3 regions of the Rhizobium sp. A37_96 genome follow, and region 3 is predicted to be linked to each of the others. Evidence: predicted binding sites of a transcription regulator. Region 3 holds the regulator's gene; each other region holds the start of a gene.
What was found. Region 3 encodes LexA, which represses DNA repair genes until DNA is damaged. Its sites were predicted from a motif close to TGTTCNNNNTGTGTTCNG; they were not measured.
Positions count from the first base shown of each region.

Region 1: ACQZ6J_RS07405 (2'-5' RNA ligase family protein) is a predicted target of LexA. The motif match lies at 1,247-1,264, and genes of this name have one in related genera.
Region 2: ACQZ6J_RS15585 (helicase-related protein) is a predicted target of LexA. The motif match lies at 1,316-1,333, and genes of this name have one in related genera.

Region 1 is NZ_JBNWDS010000002.1:206,826-209,095, reverse strand. It holds gene ACQZ6J_RS07415 (GNAT family N-acetyltransferase) at 1-265, shown strand, start outside; gene ACQZ6J_RS07410 (methylated-DNA--[protein]-cysteine S-methyltransferase) at 276-839, opposite strand; gene ACQZ6J_RS07405 (2'-5' RNA ligase family protein) at 1,344-1,967, shown strand; gene ACQZ6J_RS07400 (SulP family inorganic anion transporter) at 1,977-2,270, opposite strand, start outside.
Region 2 is NZ_JBNWDS010000004.1:393,438-395,707, forward strand. It holds gene ACQZ6J_RS15585 (helicase-related protein) at 1-1,074, opposite strand, end outside.
Region 3 is NZ_JBNWDS010000013.1:180,879-183,148, reverse strand. It holds gene ACQZ6J_RS26270 (ComEC/Rec2 family competence protein) at 1-561, shown strand, start outside; gene lexA (transcriptional repressor LexA) at 542-1,264, opposite strand; gene ACQZ6J_RS26260 (VOC family protein) at 1,684-2,270, shown strand, end outside.

The DNA of each region.
Region 1 (2,270 bases), on a different contig from region 3:
GCCGATCAAGGGCATTCCGGAAGCCGGCTGGGCGCTGGCGACATGGGCGCACGGCAAGGGCTTTGCCACCGAAGCGCTGGGAGCCGCCGTTGCCTGGCTCGACGATCAGCCGCGATTTGACCGCAGCGTCTGTCTCATCTCGCCCGGCAATACGGCTTCGATCCGCGTCGCCGAAAAGGCCGGCTATCGCGATCCGAAGCCGGTCCGTTTCAACGACAAGGACACGCTGCTGTTCTCGCGCGCCCGTCAGGCGCGGAAAGAATAGGGCGAGCAGCTTAAAACGCCAGCGACTGCTGTACCGGCTTCGGCGGCGCCAGCTGAACGCCTTCCAGCTCCAGCATGCGCGCCTTGGCGTTCGAGCCACCGGGCGCGGAAAAGCCGCCGATCTTGCCGCCGGCCGCCAGCACGCGATGGCAGGGGATAATCAACGCCACCGGATTTTTGGCCATGGCCTGCCCGACATCGCGGGCGGCTTCCGGCCCGGCGCCGAGCTGCTTGGCCAAGCTTCCATAGGTGGTGGTATGGCCCCAGCCGACCTGCCGGGCGGCATCGTAGATCTGCCTGAAGAACGCATCCTGCTCGCCGAGATCGAGCGTGACGCCGGAAAAGTCGATCTCCTCGCCCGCGAAATAACGCTTCACCTGGGCGATCACCTCTGCGACCGCCGGGGTCGGCGTGCCGGGCTGCGCATCCGGCAGCCGGCGCAGAAGCAGGCGCTCGGTCGCTGCCGCATCCTTGGTCGGCAATTGAAAGCGCAGGATGCCGACATCGCTCCAGGCGATGCCGCAGAAACCGCCGGCGGTTTCGAAGATCGAATAATTCTGCCTTGTCTCGTTCATAACGAAAGCTCCCGTGTTTCCACTTGTCATGAAAATCGTCCCGGAGAGCGTCGAATTCAACCCGATTCTTGCGAGGATCGAGTTGCCACCGTCTTTGCCACAACGAAATCCCGCAAAGACGGTGGCGAGCACGTCTATCAATACCCGCCGCCGGACGGAGGAGAACTCTGCGTCATGCCGCTGCCGGAACTGCCGCCACCGGACGTGGAACAAGACGCGACCCCAAGGCCGATAAGAGCGAGAACAACGGCCGAAAAGAAAATTTTGGCACACATGGATGGTCATTCCTTTTTGAGAGAGAACGGCTACGAAACCCCGGCCTAGGATGAACAGATCAGGCCGGACTTTTATTCGGTCGCTCTTTTCAAAATGAGGATTGCCGGTCGCAGCCGCGCTCAGCCGCCATTTGTTCTTGTTTTGTTCTTGATCTGACTGCTGTCTCGTCGTATGATTTCTGGATCGGGAAAATGGAAGGAGGCAGAGCGGGCAAGCTTTGAGCGATCCATGAAGAACAGCGGACAACTTTCACTCAATCTTGGAAACGGATCGCGCAGCCGGACGCCGCCGCCTCCGGGGCAAGAACCCGCCAATGGACTCTATTTTGCCATCCTGCCCGACCAGGAGACTGCCGCGCGCAGTTTTGAACTCGCCGGAACGTTTCACCGCCAATACGGCTTTTCAACGAAGCCGCGGCGCAAGGATCTATTGCATATCACCCTCTATCAAATGCAAATCGATCCGGCGCGCGAATTGCCGGAGGACGTGGCGTTTGCGGCAATGGAAGCAGCGTCGACGATCAGAAAGCGATCGTTTCCAGTCCTGTTCGATCGGGCTGTGAGCTTCGGCAATAGAGACAATCGGCCGCTTGTCTTGTGGAACAAGGATGGAAACGCGGAGCTGAAAGCGCTTCATCGCGAACTGGATGAAGCCGTGGAACTGACAGGCTTCAAGAGAGGGCGCGAAAAGCTGGTCGAGCCGCATATGACGCTGCTTTATCGCGGGCACGTCATTCCGGATATCTTGCTTGAGGAACCCGTTTCTTGGACCGCCAGGGATTTCGTGCTGATCAATAGCCTCTACGGCAAGGCAACTCACGATCACCTTTGCTATTGGACGCTGCACGACTGAACGGGGCGCTCAAACCTTTGGCTGATCGCCCGCCATCACCGCCGCAACGGCGTCATCGACGCTGAAGCTGCAGCGGCCGTTGACGTCGGCAATGCCGGCGACCGTCATGAGATCGCGGACGCGGTCATGCACACGGGCAAACTGGACGCGCAGGCCCGTGCGCTGCATGGCGCCATCGAATTCCGTCAGGGCGTCCATCGCCGTGCTGTCGATGTCGGAGCTTTCTTCCAGGCTGAGGATGACGGCCCGCAGCCCGGCTTCGCTGCGGCTGTCCGAAAGTATCTCGCCGAAGATCGTATCGGC
Region 2 (2,270 bases), on a different contig from region 3:
ATCGACTATCTCCAGATCGCGTGACAGATATTCCAATGCCTGCTGGTCTACCGCAGGCAGCGCCCGCGTCAAGCCCTGCACGCGTGGCGCGTCTTCCAAACTTGCACGCAGCGCCGCGATCGAGGCGAAATCCGGATCCTTGCTGCGCCATTGCAGCACTTTCACCATGTCGAATTCATGCCCCTCGATCCGGCGCACCAATTCGTCGTCGAACGGATCCACCTGTCCCGTGACGCCGAAGGTGCCGTCCTTGAGATGACGGCCGGCACGGCCGGCGATCTGGCCGAGCTCGGCGGGATTGAGGTTGCGGAACTGGTAACCGTCGAACTTGCGATCCTGGGCAAAGGCGACATGATCGACGTCGAGATTGAGGCCCATGCCGATCGCATCGGTCGCAACCAGATACTCGACGTCGCCGGCCTGGTAGAGCGCCACCTGCGCGTTGCGGGTGCGCGGGCTCAGCGCGCCGAGGACGACGGCGGCGCCGCCGCGCTGGCGGCGGATGAGCTCCGCGATCGCATAGACCTCGTCGGCGGAAAAGGCGACGATCGCCGTGCGCTGCGGCAGGCGGGTGATCTTTTTCTGGCCGGCATAGAAGAGATGCGACAGTCGCGGCCGTTCAAGGACGGTGATCCCGGGCAGCAGCTGCTCGAGGATAGGCCGCATCGTACCGGCGCCGAGCAGCAGGGTCTCGTCCCGGCCGCGCAGATGCAGGATCCTGTCGGTGAAGATATGTCCGCGCTCCAGGTCGCCGGCAAGCTGCACCTCGTCGATGGCGACAAAGGAGGCGCGCGTCTCGCGCGGCATGGCCTCGACCGTGCAGACGGAGAAGCGCGCATTCGGCGGCGATATCTTCTCCTCGCCCGTCACCAGCGCGACATGCTGAGCCCCGACCTTCTCGACCACGCGCGTATAGACCTCGCGGGCAAGCAACCGCAACGGCAGGCCGATCACGCCGCTGCCGTGTGCCACCATGCGCTCGATGGCATAATGGGTCTTGCCGGTATTGGTCGGTCCGAGCACCGCGGTCACGCCGCGTCCGCTCAGGATCATAGGCTGCGAAGTCTGAGTCATGGGTCCGTGCATGGGCGAGAAACCGCCGTCTTCCGATCTGCGAGTTCCTCTTGGAGGAAACGAACAGATGACGACCATATGTGACAAAGGCAAGACCTGAATAAAAAAACAGATGCGGCAACAATCGATTTCATAATTGGTCGTCTCAACCACAAGCTACATTTACGCTGCATCCCATACGAGTCCCGGAGATTCCGGAACAGCCTGGGAACGAATCGGCGACGAATCGCTGACTCTTTATAGTTCTTTATTTGTTCACTACAACATATGGATTTTCGGGGGAAGATTTCTACCAGATGCTGAATCGCGTTTCGACGTCTTTTTCGTGGAAATGAGAGTCAAGCAACGAATCCGGAATGCCCGAAAATTTACGTCGCGACATGGTTAATTATTTGTAAAATTTTATAATTTCTACAAACTGGACGAAGGCGCCAGGAAACGGGCCAAAGCCGGAACGAATCGGCGACGAATCGCGGATTCCACATTATTCCGCTTTTGTTCTCCACAACATCTAGCGTTTTCCGGTGGGAATTTGCCGGACTCCGAATGGTTGAGCCGCGGATTCCGGCCGAATCTGTGATTGCGGCCGATCTTTTAGCGAGCGGAACTATAATGAATCAACAAATACACCCATAAGGTGCATCCGTTAACGCTTCGATCAAAGCCGGAACGAATCGGTGACGAATCGCGGATCGTCGCAGGTATCGTCTTTGTTCACGGCTACATGTCGTGTCCCGCCGGGACAGCATCGCTACATGAAGAACGGCACGGGCGCCGGCTTTGATGGCGAGTGCGCGGCAAATTAACCAATCAGCGCAGGAACCACCACTTTTCGGCGATCCCGCTTTCATCTGCGTTGCTCTTCCGGCGCGCGGCCAAGTGCGCCGGAAAGCCCCGATATTAACAAAAGTCCAAACAAGGAACGAATCATCGACGAATCACAGACATTCGGCCTTTCCCGTTTCGTTCACCGCAACCCATTGTATTTTAATCATATTTTAACCATAGAAACAGGTCTCGCGCTGTTCTCGCCGCCGCTGCGCCGCGCTGTCGCGTTAACCTTTCGCTGACCATTGAGGCGGCTGCTTACCGGCATTTTTATTTCTTAGCCGGAACAATTGTCGGGGCCGCAAGTTTCTATGAGCAGAATTGAGAAACTCCGCCCATCACTGGGAATAGATTTGAACTGAAGCCGC
Region 3 (2,270 bases):
AATCGCGAACGGCCGCAGGCCTTCATCTTCGAACAATGGCAAAAGGCACTGGTTGCAACCGAACATCAGCCGCCCACCATCCTTCCTCGCGACAGCCGGCTTCCACAAATCAGCAAGACCGATCGTCATCGGCGATTAAGCACCGAGGAGCAGAACGCGGTCCGCAAGGCAATGGAAGACGCGCTTGACCAGACGATGCAGGGAAGCTTCGCCTGCCAGAAAGGCGCATGGTGCGTGGCGATGCTCGAAGACGGCGCCATGCTCGTCACCATAGAAAACGCGGCCTATTTGCCGCCGGCTTGCGATACGGCAAACATCGTCGTGACACCGATCCGCTTGCGGCTGGATCATTGCCGCTCCGGGGCGATGCTGATAACCGGCGCGACATTGCGGCAAACCGGATCCATCGAAATGGCATTCACAGGCGACAAACCCGTCGTTTCCGTGGCGTTCGAGAACCCGCAACGACCATGGACGCGGCATCGAACCTACGATTGGCGCACCGACAAATTCGGCGCGCCGATCCAGCCGGCGTCACCGCTCAGTGATAGCGCCGAATGAGGCCGACGAGCTTACCTTGCACCTTGACGCGGTCCGGCCCGAAAATGCGGGTTTCATAGGCCGGGTTGGCGGCTTCCAGTGCGATGGACGCACCCTTGCGGCGGAAGCGCTTCAGCGTCGCTTCCTCGTCGTCGACGAGAGCAACCACGATGTCGCCGGGGCTGGCTGTCGTCGAATTGCGAATGATGACGGTGTCGCCGTCGAAAATACCGGCGTCGATCATCGAATCCCCCCTGACTTCAAGCGCGTAGTGCTCGCCTGAGCCGAGCATATCGGCGGGAACGGTAATATCATGGGTATTGTTCTGGATGGCGGAAATCGGAACACCGGCGGCGATGCGCCCCATGACTGGAACCGATGCCGAACCGTTGTGATCGTCATTGGCGATCTTTGCCGGGGCGGGCGGTGCGACCGGCTGAGGCTTGCCGAGGCTGCCTTCGATGATACTGGGCGAGAAGCCGCGTCGCGGCTGCAGGCTCGGATTATAGGCCTCCGGCAGCTTTATCACCTCCAGCGCTCTCGCCCGATTCGGCAGCCGGCGGATGAAGCCTCGCTCCTCCAGTGCCGTAATCAGACGGTGAATACCGGACTTGGATGCCAGATCCAGCGCATCCTTCATCTCGTCGAAAGATGGCGGAACGCCGGATTCCTTCATGCGTTCGTGAATGAAGAGAAGCAGTTCCTGCTGCTTGCGCGTCAACATCGTCTTGGAACCCCAGAATCAAGAAAAAGTCGTGAAACAAATCCAGAACGGACACTATATGTTCCATATGTGTTCCGCAAGTACTTAAATTTCGGTAAAGCCTTGTTCGGACGATTAAATAATTACCACTGTCGAATGAACCGACTGAAAGCGCCAATGGATTGTTTCAGTTTTAATGTATTGATAAATATTGATAATTTTGAATTTGCGCCGTTTAGGACACTTTCGCTTGACCAAGGTGTCTCCCGCGTCGACGAACGGGATATTACGCCGGGTAAGCCAGCTACAGAATAGAATCAGCAATCACGTTTGCGAGATTGCGTTCCATCGGTGTCGCCCTATCTCCCGGTCTCTTGCTTCCATCTTGAATTCGATGATGGATGGGCGCAAATCTGCTCCCGTAGGGAAAAGGAGAAAGCATGGCGCCGTTGCCGCATCCGCTGGATCATCTCGTGCTGCCGACCGTCAACATCGCTCTGGCGCGCGAACGTCTCGGCAAGCTCGGTTTTACGGTCGCTCCGGACGCACGCCATCCTTTCGGCACGGAGAATGCCTGCGTCTTCCTGGCCGACAAGACCTATCTCGAACCTTTGGGCGTGGCGTCGCAGGAGCAGTGCGAGACGAGCGTCGCCGACGGGAATGTCTTCGTTGCGCGCGATCAGGCCTATCGTTTCCGAGTCGGCGAAGATGGCTTTTCCGCCATGGTCTTCGGCACGGACGATGCCGTTGCGGATGACGCGCGCTTCAAGGCGGGCGCGATCTCCGCCGGGCGGATGCTGGATTTCTCCCGGCCCATGAAGATGCCGGACGGAACCGAAACGACGGCCGGCTTTCGCCTCGCCTTCGCGGCCGATCTGCGCGCGCCGGATTTTCTGGCTTTCTGCTGCCAGCGCATCAATCCGTTGCCGGCGGACCGCAGCGTGCTCGAGCGTCATGAAAACGGTGTGAGCGGCATCGCGCGGGTGGCGCTTTCCGCATCGAAACCGGAGGCGTATCGCGCCTTTTT